Regions from separate parts of the Brevibacillus sp. SIMBA_040 genome, predicted to be linked through region 1. Evidence: riboswitches for the same ligand, from Rfam matches in the RefSeq annotation. Region 1 holds a riboswitch; the other holds the start of a gene.
What was found. A riboswitch is a leader RNA that binds a small molecule or an ion and turns the genes downstream of it on or off. The one in region 1 is predicted to bind S-adenosylmethionine.
Positions count from the first base shown of each region.

Region 2: linked by a shared signal. The riboswitch ahead of SB752_RS12260 (BMP family protein) and the one ahead of metK (methionine adenosyltransferase) in region 1 are both predicted to bind S-adenosylmethionine.

Region 1 is NZ_JAWRXI010000024.1:11,716-19,301, forward strand. It holds gene SB752_RS28070 (SLAP domain-containing protein) at 1-320, shown strand, start outside; gene SB752_RS28075 (S8 family peptidase) at 501-3,065, shown strand; SAM riboswitch class I at 3,153-3,253, shown strand; gene metK (methionine adenosyltransferase) at 3,395-4,600, shown strand; gene SB752_RS28085 (polysaccharide deacetylase family protein) at 4,747-5,763, shown strand; gene SB752_RS28090 (sensor histidine kinase) at 5,760-6,902, shown strand; gene SB752_RS28095 (response regulator) at 6,935-7,586, shown strand, end outside.
Region 2 is NZ_JAWRXI010000006.1:153,660-161,245, reverse strand. It holds gene SB752_RS12270 (ABC transporter permease) at 1-666, opposite strand, end outside; gene SB752_RS12265 (ABC transporter ATP-binding protein) at 641-2,170, opposite strand; gene SB752_RS12260 (BMP family protein) at 2,278-3,306, opposite strand; SAM riboswitch class I at 3,511-3,626, opposite strand; gene SB752_RS12255 (methyl-accepting chemotaxis protein) at 3,712-5,187, opposite strand; gene SB752_RS12250 (DUF3298 and DUF4163 domain-containing protein) at 5,354-5,971, shown strand; gene SB752_RS12245 (MarR family winged helix-turn-helix transcriptional regulator) at 6,221-6,634, shown strand; gene SB752_RS12240 (NAD(P)/FAD-dependent oxidoreductase) at 6,719-7,586, opposite strand, start outside.

The DNA.
Region 1 (7,586 bases):
CAGGCGAAGACAACGGACTCAAAGTCGTTGTAGTTTTCCGCAATGGTTTGGAAAAACGTCTGGAGTTCACAGAAGTACCGATTATTGTTCATGATAAAGCAGGGCAAACTGTAGCGCGTGTGCACTACACCCTCCAAAACATGAAGGTAGAGGCAAATAGCCATCGAGTGTGGGCTTTTGACATTCCAGCATCCTCGATGAAACAACAAGAGGTTGACATAGCCGATCTGACTGCTTATATCCCAGAAGCTCAGCCGAGAAAAAAAGCGGCGACATTCGTAGCACCAGATTTGGATGATAACAAAGGTTTGCTGCAATAAATGAACATCCCTTTTTGCCGATGGTGAAAAGGGATGTTTTACTATTGGAACATTCCAAAAATTGGATGATTGGGGTTGCGCGTGCCCCTTTTCATCCGCTATGCTAGGACAAGAAGTCAAATACCTGAATTCCTTTAGTCTGCGGGTTAAAGCAGGAGAGAGAAGGAAGGACTGTTTTTAATGAGGAAAACGATACAAGTAACGTTTGCAATGGTGTTGGTCATTACCATGACAGTGACCAATGTGAAGCCTATTTTTGCCTCAGGATTGGCTAATGATCCCTATTTAGGGAATCAGCTCCATCTAACGCAGATCAACGCGTTAAAAGCATGGTCAGCAGTTAACAGCAACGAATCGATTGTGATTGCTGTATTGGATTCGGGAGCTGATTACAATCACCCAGATCTGAAGGAGAATCTGCTGCCCGGGATTAATTTGGTCAATCCGGGTAGAAGTGCACAGGATGATAATGGACATGGAACAGCAGTCGCAGGTATCCTGGCAGCCAAAGGGAACAATGGTATAGGCGTATCAGGGGTATTATGGAATGCTCGGATTCTTCCAATCAAGGTGTTAGACAAAAAGGGCAGTGCAGACGTTGATTTGATTACAAAAGGAATAAATACCGCTCTTGATCGAGGAGCAAAAATCATCGTGATGTCTGTTAGTAGCATGTCCTACTCGCGGGGGCTAGTTTCTGCTGTTAATCGCGCCGAACAAAGCGGAGCAATCATCGTTGCAGCAAGCGGGAATGAAGCCGATCGGGTTGCCTTTCCGGCCGCGTATCCAACTGTTGTAGCGGTAGGAGCAGTAAAAAACAATAATCAGCCACTCAATGAGTCGAATTCTGGACCTGAGCTTAGTCTAGTGGCTCCAGGCTTTAATGTGTATACAACCAAGCTGGGCGGGAAATACGGTCCATTTAGTGGGACCTCAGCAGCTGCGCCTCAAGTTGCAGGTGCTGCTGCTCTAATTCTTGCTAGAAATCCGAAAATGAGTCCTTTGGATGTCAGAATGCTGCTCTATCAGACAGCTACGAATCTTGGAGAGCCTGGATGGGATCGAACAACAGGATATGGCTTGCTAGATGTAAACAAGGCAGTACGCACACCAATGTCCATGGATTTTTTGGAGCCAAACAACACCAAGTCAACAGCCAAGGCATTTCCGATCGAGTCCCAAATACGGGGGAATCTTGGACCGAACGATACCGTTGATTGGTTTCGAATGGATATCCCCTATGATGGAAAAGTAAATTTTACTTCAACGATAAATTCTGGTGTAAGCTCGGCGATGGCGGCGACTTTTTATACAGAGAATCGGGAGCCCATCACGGAGTATTTTGGGAATGGGGATACCGTTACGGTACCAGCAAAAGCTGGACGCATGTATATACGCCTATTACGTACAGCAGGAGTGAACGCATTTACTTATGTTTTAACCAGCCGCTTCAACATCAACCCGGATCGCAACGAACCGAATGATACAGAAGCAACTGCAAGACCGCTTGTAGGAAATCAAATTAGCGTTACAGGTAACTTTCATTATGAAGGAGACCAGGACTGGTTCTCTTATTATGTGCGGGAATACGGTCAAATGGACGTAAGTATTACTCCTGATAATAAACGGATGGACATTTTGCTCGCGATCGGAAAACAGAGTCAAGGGAAAAACACAGTCTGGGATTCTCCTTATGATAATGGCACGCGTGATGACCCGTCTGAGCATGTCAGAAAAGAAGTGTCACCTGGCAAGTATTTGATCCGCATCAGCGAGTATGAGCAAAATGCGGTGAATGGGGAATATCGTTTGGACCTGGGCTTTACTCCGATTAAGAAAGATCCAAATGAACCGAATGATACGTATCTTCAAGCATCCCCGCTTGCAGGTGGAACCTTGATGACAGGGAATTTTCCAACGACAGCGGATTCAGACTGGTTCCAATTTAGGGTCAATGCCGAATCCTTCGTTAGTATTCGTGCTCCCTTCATTCCCGTCTCAAGTGGTGTCAGACTCGCCCTCTACAGTGAGAAAAACCTCAATTACGCGCTGGCCAGCACGAATGAAGTGGCGGAGCTCTCAGACCAGGGAAGAGAAATTATTGGCCTGCGACTGCAGCCAGGCAAATATTATATCCGTTTAAATAGTGGAGTACCTTTCCGCTATGATTTGTATCGCTTGACGGTCACCCAGCAGGTGCTTGTCGCAGGATATCGCGATATTTCCGACCATTGGGCGCGCTCGGAGATTGTGAAACTGAGTGGAAGAGGTATCGTCAAGGGCTTTGATGATGCGACATTCAAGCCGAATCAGGCAGTGACGCGGGCTCAATTTGCGACCATGCTCATTCAAGCGATGAGAGCGAGTGGACAATCTGTGGGCAGTACCTATAGAGGCAGTGCCTCTTTCAGCGATATGCCAAAAAGTCACTGGGCGTATAACAATTTGGGACTAGCTTATCAGCAAGGCATTTTGAGGGGATACCCAAATAATCGTATGAGACCCGACCAAGCCATCTCTCGTGCAGAAATGGCGGCTATGATTGCGCGAGCTCAAAAGGTTTTCCTGTTTGCGCCAAGTACTTCTTCCTTTCGGGATGTTCCAACAAACCACTGGGCGTTCTCATCGATTGAAGCACTATCTTCAAGAAAATGGATAAATGGATATGGAGCGACGTTTAAGCCACAGGGTATCGCGACCAGGGCTGAAGTCGTTGTCCTCATTTCAAAAGCGTACAAATTATAATCGCGCAAGCAAACGAATACGCCCTTTACCAAATGTGTCTATTGACACCATAGGAAAAAACAATTATTCTATATTCCGTAATGGATACTCTTATCCAGAGCAGGCGGAGGGACTGGCCCGATGAAACCCGGCAACCGACTAGAGCGGTGCTAACCAGCAGAACGGACATCTGTTCTGGCCGATAAGAGGATGAAGGAAGCATAAAGCGCTCAAACCTTTTCCTCCAAAAACGCGGAAAAGGTTTTTTTTATTGCGTTTACGTCGATAAAATCCTGTCTCGGCTACCACACTATTTGTATGAGGTCAAAGGAGGTATTTTTCTCATGGCTTTGCAAAAAGGTCGTCGTCTCTTTACATCTGAATCCGTAACTGAAGGGCATCCGGATAAGATTTGTGACCAAATCTCCGACTCTATCCTTGATGCGATTCTGTCTAAAGATCCAAACGCTCGTGTAGCTTGCGAAACATCCGTAACAACTGGTTTGGTGCTCGTAGCTGGTGAAATCACTACAAACACGTACGTTGATATTCAAAAATTGGTTCGTGAAACAATCCGTGAGATTGGGTATGATCGTGCTAAATTTGGTTTTGACGCAGATACTTGCGGTGTAATCACTGCTATCGGCGAACAATCCGCTGACATCGCTCTTGGTGTTGACCAAGCTCTGGAAGCGCGCGAAGGCAAAATGACTGACGCTGAAATCGAAGCAATCGGTGCTGGTGACCAAGGTCTGATGTTTGGCTTTGCTTGCAACGAAACACCTGAGCTGATGCCACTTCCAATCAGCATGTCTCACCAACTGGCTCGCCGTCTGACAGAAGTGCGCAAAAATGGCACACTGGCTTACCTGCGTCCAGATGGTAAAACACAAGTAACAGTTGAGTACGATGGTGACAAGCCAGTTCGTATCGATACCATCGTTATTTCTACGCAACATGCTCCTGAAACTACTTTGGAGCAAATCCAAAAAGACTTGGTTGAGCACGTAATTAAGCCAGTAGTTCCTGCTGAGCTGTTGGATGCTGAAACCAAATACTTCATCAACCCAACTGGCCGTTTCGTAATCGGTGGACCACAAGGGGATGCTGGTTTGACTGGCCGTAAAATTATCGTAGATACGTACGGTGGTTATGCTCGTCATGGCGGCGGTGCATTCTCCGGTAAAGATCCAACCAAAGTGGACCGTTCCGGCGCATATGCTGCTCGTTATGTAGCGAAAAACATCGTGGCTGCAGGACTGGCTGACAAGTGCGAAGTTCAAGTAGCTTACGCGATCGGTGTAGCTCAACCAGTTTCGATCGCTGTAGATACGTTTGGTACAGGAACCATTTCCGAAGAAGATCTGGTGAAACTGGTTCGTAAAAACTTCGATTTGCGTCCTGCTGGTATCATTAAACAGCTTGACCTGCGTCGTCCTATCTACAAACAAACAGCTGCTTATGGCCACTTTGGACGTAACGACCTGAATGTTCCTTGGGAGCAAACAGACAAAGCGGAAGTGCTGAAGCAAGAAGCAGCACAACTGGCAAAATAAGAACGGTAGTGAAAGAGCCTAGTACTGTTACTAGGCTCTTTTTTCTGTGGAAATCAAAATCGTTGGGAGTTATTGGGGTGGGGTGAACAAAGGAATTTGTAGGGTTATGTCGAATCTCCTAAAATGGGAAGTGAGGAGGGGTTTTTTTGCCGAAAAGAAGGCTCTTCCTGATCGTGTTTGTAACCTTTTTGTTACTTATTGTGGCTGGTGGATTACTGGGAGAATCGGATTTGGTAAAAAAGAATGCACAAAAACTGCAACCTTTTCCCCAAGTTGATACGTCTAACTACATAAGTGGCGCACAGAATGCTGAGCCAAACGTCACAGCAATCCAAAAAGCAACTGCAGTCCCGAAAAAGTGGTACAAAAATCAGGTTGTCGTATTAACGTATCATCATGTGACTGATCAAACCGATCAGAGATACGTCATATCGCCAGAACTATTTGCGAGGCACATGGCGTTTCTGCATGAAAATGATCTACATCCTATATCGCTTGCAGAGTTTGTGCAATTTGTTCAGACGGGGACCTTGCCAACGGAGAATGCAGTACTCATTACATTTGATGACGGATATGAGAGTTACTATACAGAAGCGTTTCCGATTATGCGTGAATACGGTTTTCCATCTGTCAATTTTGCCATTGCAGGCAGGATACGAGATGTAGCAGAACGAAAGCGAGTAAACATGACGACGCCACTGTCGCGTCAACAAGTAAATGAAATGATAGCCTCTGGACTGGCTGATGTTGCCTCTCATACGTACAGCTTGCACGAAGAGGAAGAGAGCAACAAATGGGGCGATCTTGGACCAGGGACGGCCCCTGTCTATCTGAAAGATCTAAACCGATTGGAAGTTGAAAAGGAGTATAGGAATCGACTCTATGTTGATTTCGTTATGTCACGAGTAGGTCTTGGATCGTGGATTGGTTACGATGTGAAAGCACTCTCCTTGCCATTTGGCTATACGAACGATATTGTGCTGGAAACGGCACGACAAGCCGGTTATGAGTATGTGTTTACATCCACACCAGGAATAGTAAAACGTGGAACCAATCCGTTTGCCATCCCGCGAAATGGCGTCGGGGTACGAGATGTGGATGAGGCCAGCCTCCATCAGTTGTTCACGAAAGCGAAAAATGAGTTTGAAGGAGAGCAATCATGAACAAAGCGATAGACATCAGCGTGCTCGATGGGGTGATCAAGCGGACGATCGAAACAGTTGAGACAAGTAAAACCCAAATATTTGATATAGCAGAAAACGCAAGGCAGCAAGGAAACTCGCTGAAGCTTGATTTGCACGAGCTGCGCCAGGAAATTTCCAAGGTCATACAGAAGGTAGATGCATTGGAGCTGGCGTACCAAAAGTCGCGCAACAGGCTCGTATTGGTGAGCCGAAATTTTCATATGTATACCGAGGAAGACATTCGGATTGCGTATGAAGAGGCGAGCCGTATCCAAGTGGAGCTGTCCATTTATCGCGAGCGCGAAAATAACCTGAAGCGAAGACGCAATGACCTGGAGCGCCAATTGCGGACGCTGGAGGAAACAATCGTCAGAGCTGAGAAGCTAGTCTCGCAAATGGGGGTAGTGCTTGGCTATCTGACAGGAGACTTGAGCAAAATTGGCGAGGCTTTGGAGTCAGCCAAGCAGCACCAACTCATGGGGTTAAAAGTCATCCAGGCTCAGGAAGAAGAGCGTAAGCGTGTAGCTCGGGAAATTCACGATGGCCCGGCACAGTCGATGGCGAATGTCGTCCTGCGCTCGGAAATCGTCGAAAAAATGCTGAAGAATGAGCGGATTCTAGAAGCGCAGATGGAGCTGACTGAACTGAAGGAAATGGTCCGAATGAGCTTGGCAGATGTCAGAAGGATAATTTTCGATTTGCGTCCGATGGCATTGGATGATCTCGGTTTGGTGCCTACTTTGCAAAAATATATTCGAACATGCGAAGAACGTATCGCTTCCTCTATTGATCTGGTAATATTTGGTACAGAGCCTCCTTTGCGCAGCTCCGTAAAAGCCGCTATTTTTCGTATGGTTCAGGAGTGCCTGAATAATGTGGAAAAGCATGCAAAGGCCACTAACGTACAAGTAAAGCTAGAGTTTTTACAGGAATCACTGAGTCTCGTGGTAAAAGACGACGGTGTTGGATTCGATCTCGAAAAGCGGATGGCAAATGGCAATTCATTCGGTCTGCTTGGCATGAGGGAGCGTGTTCAGTTATTGGAGGGCTCTGTAGAATTGCAATCGGCACCAGGTGATGGAACAAAAGTGATATTCCAAATACCGCTGAAAATGTGAAATTACATAGAATGTACACAGGGGGATGAACCATGGATAAAAGACAGCAAGAGCTCCGTATCGTAATTGTAGACGACCATCAATTGTTCCGTGAAGGCGTAAAGCGTATTCTGGAAATGGAAGAGGATTTCAAGGTCGTTGGAGAAGGTGCGGATGGAGGCGAGGCAGCATTACTGGCAGAGGAGCATAAGCCAGATGTTCTGCTCATGGACATCAACATGCCTAATATTAATGGTGTTTCTGCTGCTGAGAGTGTAATTAGTGTAAGTCCGACTACTCGTGTCATTATGCTGTCTATTCATGACGATGAGGGCTACGTTTATCGTACGCTGCGCTCCGGTGCATCTGGTTACCTGCTAAAAGAAATGGGTACGAGTGACTTGGTGGATGCCGTTCGCGTAGTAGCAAGTGGTGGTGCGTACATACATCCCAAGGTGACGGGCAAGCTGATCGAGGAATTCCGTCGCTTGAGTGAGCAAGAGGGATCGACAGAACGCAGCTTTTCTGTAGATGAATCGCAAGCAATTGATCCAAAAGTGATTGAATCATTAACCAGGCGCGAGCGTGAAGTACTGCAGCTCATGGCAGAAGGAAAAAGCAATCGTGCAATTGGTGAGTTTTTGTTTATCAGTGAGAAAACGGTTAAAAACCACGTCAGCAGCATTTTGCAAAAATTAAATGTGC
Region 2 (7,586 bases), on a different contig from region 1:
GAGCATCTTTACTTCGTAGCCAAATGGCGTGAAACGAATAACCCAAAACAGGACGAGTGCAGCGACGATGGCAAAGATAAAGCCTGTGTGTACACTCATGCCCGCAAACAGCTTGGGCAGCCAAACACTTTTATCCAGCATCACTGTCTGTGACAAAGCTGCAGAGCCAGTCCGATCCCGAAACGGCTCGGTCACAAGATAGCTCGCGAACAATACTGCAATATAGTTGAACAAGAGCGTAGAAATGAGAAGTGGAATGCGAAATCTTGCTTCCATAAAGCCTGGGATCAGCGCCCAAAATCCGCCTACAGCCATACCTGTGAGGATAGCTGCTACGAGCTTGATCATTGCTGGTGCCGGCAAATAAACGGCAACCAGCGTGGCACTGATCGCTCCGAGCACCATCTGACCTTCTGCCCCCAGGTTGAATACCCCTGCGCGAAAGGCCAGTGAAAGACCAAGCGCAATTAACATGATTGGTGTAGCCCTTGCCAAGGTAGACGTGAAGAAGTAAAAGCTACCAAAAGCTCCTTTCCACATCTCCTGGTAGGTGCCGACAATCGATTCTCCCACTGCAGCGATAACGAGCGCCCCGGTCAACAGGCCGATCACTACCGCCAAAATAGGCTGAACCAGCGACTTACCTAGCTCTTTGACTGCTGCCATGAACGCTTCCTCCTGCCATCAACACGCTGATTTTTTCTTCCGTTGCCTCCGAACGCGCCAGCTCACCAGCAATCTTACCTTTGTACATCACTAGAATACGATCAGATAAAGCGAGAATCTCAGACAGTTCGGAGGACACGAGCAAAATCCCGTCTCCCTGATTACGTTTTTCGATCAGGGCTTGATGAATATACTCCATCGCTCCGATATCAACGCCCCGAGTAGGTTCTGCTGCAATCAAAAATGGCGTTTCCTGCCCCAGCTCCCGAGCTACAATCAATTTTTGCAGGTTCCCCCCGGACAAGTTCCCCGCGAGCTCCTGCAATTGTCTGGAGCCTGTTTTAATGGCAAACCGCTCAACCCAGTCTCGGACCACCTGACGAAATGCCTCGCGCTTCACGATTCCGCGATGGTAGTATTCCGGCTTTCGCTGATAGCCCATCAAGGCATTTTCTTCTACGCTTTCGAGCTTTGCCGTGCCCCACATGTAGCGGTCTTCGGGAATATGAGCCAAGCCTGCGCTGCGAATCGTCGCAACCGATTGATTGGTCACATCCTTGCCACCGAGCCTTATGCTTCCTTCCCCTGCCGTCCGCAGCCCGCTCAATGCTTGCAGCAGCTCCGACTGACCATTCCCGGAAACACCAGCAATTCCGACAATTTCTCCGTGATGAACGGTAAAGCTGACTTGATCCAGCAAGGTTTGCCTTTCCCGTACAGTCAGATTTTCTACCTGAAGCAATGGGCCACGCTCCAGAGCAACACGCTGGCTCAGCTCCTGTAATTCCCGCCCTACCATGAGTCGCGCCAAGTCATCTACATTCGTATCATCACGCGAGACTGTTCCCGTTACCTTGCCGCCTCGCAGTACAGTGATGCGATCGGCTACCTCCATCACTTCCTGAAGCTTGTGCGTAATCAAAATCACGCTTTTCCCGCTCTGCGCCAAATTGCGAATGGTTTGCAGCAGCTCGCGAACCTCTAGCGGTGTTAATACTGCGGTAGGCTCGTCCAAAACAATGATGTCCGCTCCCTGATACAAGACTTTCAGAATTTCTACCCGTTGCTGCTCACCGATCGAGCAGCTGGACACCTGTGCCTGTGCATCAATCGGGATACGGTATTGCTCACTTAGTGCACGAACTTTATCCACAGCTTCTTTTCTTTTGAAAAAGCCAGCCTGCTTCGGTTCATATCCGATCACGATGTTTTCAGTCACAGTGAACTCACCAAACAACATAAAGTGCTGGTGAACCATTCCGATTCCGCTCCGAATAGCATCTTCTGGGCCACGGAACGTGACTTTTTTGTCGCCTATCACGATATCTCCTGAAGTTGGCTGCTCCATGCCGTACAGCATCCGCATCAACGTCGTTTTGCCTGCTCCATTTTCACCAACGATTGCGTGTACTTCGCCAGCAGCCAGTGAGAAAGACACCTTGTCGTTGGCAATAAAATCTCCGTATTTCTTGGTCATGTCCCTCATTTCCAGACGATAGGCCATTCCCACTCCTCCTTTATCCTGTGCTGCCGCCTATAAACTTCCTCTAACACAATCGTGACCGACTACACAGCTGTAGTCGGTCACATCAATGCACTGTGTGTATTCTTTTAGAACGTGTCTGGAACTTTGCGCGTTCCAGCTACAATCTCATCGTTGATCGCTTTTACTTTGTCGATAACTTCTTGACCGATAAACGCATTCAGTGGCGTTTGGCTCTCATGTGTTACGTACGTCACGCCCACACCTTTTTCTTTCAAACCATACGTTACTACGCCTGGCTTCAGGGAGCCTTCTACAAACGCCTTCACTGTTTCATACGCTGCTGCATCCGTACCTTTCAGCTGAGACAACACGATGTGCTCAGGGTCGATTGTCGTGCGGTCAACGTCTTGTCCTGCTGTATAGAAGCCTTTTTCCTTCGCTGCTTCAAAAACGCCCAGGTCCCCTACTGCAGCTGCACCATTGATGAAGTCAGCGCCTTTGGATGCTTGCAATAGCGCCATTTCTTTTGCTTTTGCCGGGTCAGAGAAGCTGCCTACGTAGTTCACGAGGAATTCTGCGTTAGGATTTGTTGCTTTCATCCCTTCCTGGAAGCCGCCTGTCCATTTTTTCAACAGCGGAATATCCATCGCTACGACCATACCAACTTTGTTCGTCTTGGTAGCCAGACCTGCTGCCGCACCCATCAGGTATGCAGCTTCCTGCTCACGGAACGTTACGCTGCGAACGTTTGGCAAATCTACTACCGTATCGATTATCGCAAAGCTCTGATCAGGATTTTCTGCTGCTACTTTTTTCAATGCATCCTCAGCTTCAAAAGAAGAAGTGATGATCAAATCATACTTTTCTGCTACAGCTACACGCAGGTTTTCTTCAATCGCGCCATGGTCAGTGGACTCGATACTCTTCACTTCTGCGCCGAACTCTTGTCCAGCTTTTTTCGCACCCTCATCCATTTGCTGGAAGAACGGATTTACCCCGATTTTTTCTGGCAGGATCAATGCAATGCGCTTTTTCGCTGCGCCCTCTTGTCCTGTTGCTTGTCCTTCTGATTTATCTGCAGGTGCATTGCCGCCTGCCGAGCAACCTGCTGCCAATACTGCAAATGTGGTTAATGCCAATAACAACTTTTTCATGGTGTCGTCTCCTTCTCCTGTTCGTCCGTTTCGATCGTTTTTCTCTATTCCAATACGTAATGTACGTCTTTTGGACGTAAATTTCAATAGTAATTACGAATATTTCACTTCATATACACTTTATCGTTCGCAAATTCCCCCTCTTTAGCATAAAAACAAAAAAACTCTTCCCTGAGGAAGAGTTTGCGTCCGAGGCAGTCCTCTTCCTCATCTGTCAAAACCCCGGTCAGGTTTTGCAGGAATTGGCACCTTACTGTACACGTACGTACAGTGGTTGCCGGGCTTCATCGGGCCAGTCCCTCCGCCTCTCTAGATAAGGTAGGTGAATCTATCAAGTTATAATGATGATTATTCTAGCAGAACGCCTCAAAAATGCAATTGTTTTTTGGTTCCAAACTTTCGTTACTATTCTTTGTGAAACGTTTGCTGCAAACGATGGGACAGCGTATTTAACTCGCCTAGCTCTTCGGTAATTTCTCGCACCTTTTGATGCTGATTTTCTGCTGTCGCAAAAAGCTCTTCCAGATTGGCAACCGATTGCTCCGTTACAGCAGTAATGGTTGACATCTCTACTGCCACTTCACCGGAGCGCATTTTTACCCGGTCCATACTGGAGCGCACTTGATCGGCTGCCTCCAGGAATGCAACCATTCCCGTCCGCACCGCTTCAATAGAAGCAACTGTTTTTACTGCCAGCTCCTGTCCTTTGGCAACAGACGTTTCTCCACTGCTAATTTGCTGTACTGCATTTTCACTTTCCTGATGGAGCACCTTCAGAATCTCACTAATTTCCTGGGTAGCTGTGGCGCTTTGTTCAGCCAGCTTCCGAACCTCATCCGCAACGACTGCGAAGCCGCGTCCATGCTCACCCGCACGTGCCGATTCGATAGCAGCATTCAATGCCAACAGGTTGGTCTGTGTTGCAATTTGATTAATAGCACCTACAATTTCCTCCACGCGGTTCGCCTGACGATTGAGCTGATGGATCGTTGAAGCCGCTACATTTACCGACTGTACGATTTGGTCCATTTGCATAGACAGCTCATTCATCATCGTCACACTGTCAGTCAGACGACGGTTATTGTGATCCGATTCACTCTTCATCGCATTTGCCTGATTGGTTACGGCTACGATCTCGGAATCAATCGACTGCACCTCTTCTTCAATCTTCACGGTAGAGTTAGCTTGCGACTCCATACCTGTCGCTACTTCCTTGAAGGCGATCATCATCTCGTCCGTATTGCGCTTCGTACCTTCTGCGTGCTCATGCACATGCTCGGACGTACGATCCAATTGGTCCGTCATCAACTGGATTTGGCCCAGCATTTCTTCCAGACGTTTCTCTTTCTCCTCCGCTTCCTGACGAGCCGCATTCGCTTTGTTCAGAGAAGCTTGTCCAGCCAGACAGAGATAGGTCATCGCCCCCATCATCATGAGGATCGCAGAAATGCGCAGAACCATGTTCACTTCATCAAAATCACCACTGAAAATCTCATATGTACCTGTATAAAAGCCAACAACCGACAAAATAATCTGGACAACCCCTGTAAATACGACCAGCTTCCAATCCAAATACGCTGCTAAAAAACCAATTACTATAAATGCAAGAAAAGGTACTTCTTCATAGGTCGTAAAATGGTCAAAGGTTATCGCATAATACATGAAGCCCACAGCCACTAAATAACGAATGATATGGCTGTTTTTTCGAATGAAGTAAAGCGGTGACACGATCAAGGTAATCAGCAGTCCCACTGATGTAAGCTTCCAAAATTCCACGCCAGTCGAATAGGTAATAAGACCTGCCATCCAAAGATGATTCCATAAGATAAAAATCATAAAGCCTTCTTTATTTGTCAACGTATTGCGTACCAATTGAACCATAATCGCCCTCCTTTATTTCCGTTTTTATTTATATCGGCATCTTTCTCCATTATAAGCCGAACTTTATAACCAAATATGTGAAAAAAGTAAGAACAGCAAAAATAATTTGGAATAGGCTGATGTAACCAAACATTTTTTTCAATCAAGAACGAAAGGAACAACCAAAGTGGAACTCAACCAACTGCCAGCCACTGTGCTGACACGTACCATCTCCCGCCAAAACACGACCATTTACTATCCACAGCTCGCTGGACTCGCGAATCAGCAGGCAGAAAAGGATATTAACAAAGCTATTCTCCAAACCGTTCAGGGGCTGATCCATGAGCAGCAGCGTGTGCAGGTACCCGGAAATACACAGATGCAAGGTAGCTACGAGATCAAAAGCAATGAGAGAGGCATCTTCAGTGTGACATTGACTAACTATGCCTATACTCCGCAAATGGCCCATGGCATGACATTTATGGGTTCGGTTACGGCAGATATTCAGACAGGCAAGCTATTCACGCTGCGTGATCTGTTCAAGCCCGGAAGTGACTATGTCAAAGTAATCTCGGATAACATCAAGCTGCAAATCAAAGAGCGCAATATCCCTACCCTGAACGGATTTACTTCGATTAAGCCTGACCAGGATTTCTATCTCGCTGACAAAGCTCTTGTCATCTATTTTCAGTTGTACGAAATTACGCCTTACTATGTTGGTTTCCCCATGTTCCCCATCTCCGTCTACGATCTCGAGCCAATCATGAACGAAACCGGGCCACTCAGCATTATGGCTGCTGACTGATTTCAAGGTCGTTTTTCATACCATCCAGGCTGGTGCGATGATACAACGGGCATCAGCGTTTTTTTGTGCCCATTGCTGACAAGTCTTCAGTCCGTGCGTTTCCCATTTGTAAGAAAATACAATCTTGCTCCAATCGAATAAACATTTACTTATATCCTCCAAGCTGTTAGTATGATATTTGTACATATTTACTTAAGCAATCAAGCCTATCATATATATCTGACCAGCTCCCCCGGAGGTATGATATCTATGCATCATTACGGACATAAGATTAGTCAAACGGCTAGAGTTTTTAGTAAAACATTAAATGGAATTATGTCCCCGATGGGCCTTTACAGCTCACAATGGGGTATTATTTTGTGCCTGCACTATCGCAATGCACTCACACAGGTGCAACTCAGCAATTATTTAAATGTCGAAGCTCCGACAATTACACGGACATTGACCCGTTTGGAAGAAATGGGCTGGATTATTCGTTCGGAAGGCGACGATAAGCGCGAGCGCTACGTTTCGTTGTCTCCGCAAGCGATTGAGCGCTTCCCGGAATGGCTGCAGGCTGCCAGTGAGCTGGAGGCAGTCGCGCTTCGTGATTTGGATGAAGAGGAATTGGCGACTTTCAATCGCGTCCTGAAAAAGATGAATGATAATTTGAGTTCGGTTTAAAAGCATATGGAAAAGGCTTTTTCCCGGAACATTTGTGCCCCGAGAAAAAGCCTTCTTCTCTATCATGAATGCTTCCGTTGCATTCTAACCCAAGCGCTTAACTACATTTCTTGCCATCCAGACGCCTGCTGCCCCTGCTTGAGCCAATCCTCTAGTGATTCCTGCTCCGTCTCCGCCACAGAACAAGCCTTTGATTTCTGTCTCGAATTCTTCTGTCAGCTTCGGACGAGCGGAGTAGAATTTTGCTTCTACCCCATAGAATAAGGTGTGCTCGGAGGCGATTCCCGGTGTTACTTTATCCAGCGCTTCGACCATTTCGATCAAGCTTTTCATCGTATTGTACGGAAGCACAAGTCCTAGATCGCCAGGTACCGCTTCTTTCAGGGTCGGCTCCAGGAAGCCTTCCTTGATCCGAGATACGGTGGAACGACGTCCACGGAGAATATCGCCGTATTTTTGCACGATGACGCCTCCGTTGGACAAATCATTTGCCCGCTTGCAAATTTCTCTGGCGTATTCATTCGGCTTGTCGAAAGGCTCTGTAAACGTATGGGAAACCAACAATGCAAAGTTGGTGTTCGGGGAACCGAGCGCCGGGTCCTTATAGGAGTGACCATTTGCCGCCATGACACCACTATGGTTCTCTACCACAACGTGACCGGATGGATTACTGCAGAATGTGCGTACCCGCGTCCCTACCGACGTATTGAAAATAAATTTTCCTTCGTACAAGTGCTCGTTAATCTCGCGCATGACCACATCGGACGTCTCTACCCGCACACCAACATCGACCTGATTGTTGTACATCTTCAAGCGACGTTTTTTCAAAATATTCGTCAGCCATGCGGAACCGTCACGTCCAGGCCCAATCACTACATGCTCACTGTGAAATTCTTCCCCGTTCTTCAGCAAAATTCCCGTCACTTTATGACCAGTCTCTTCTTTAACCGTG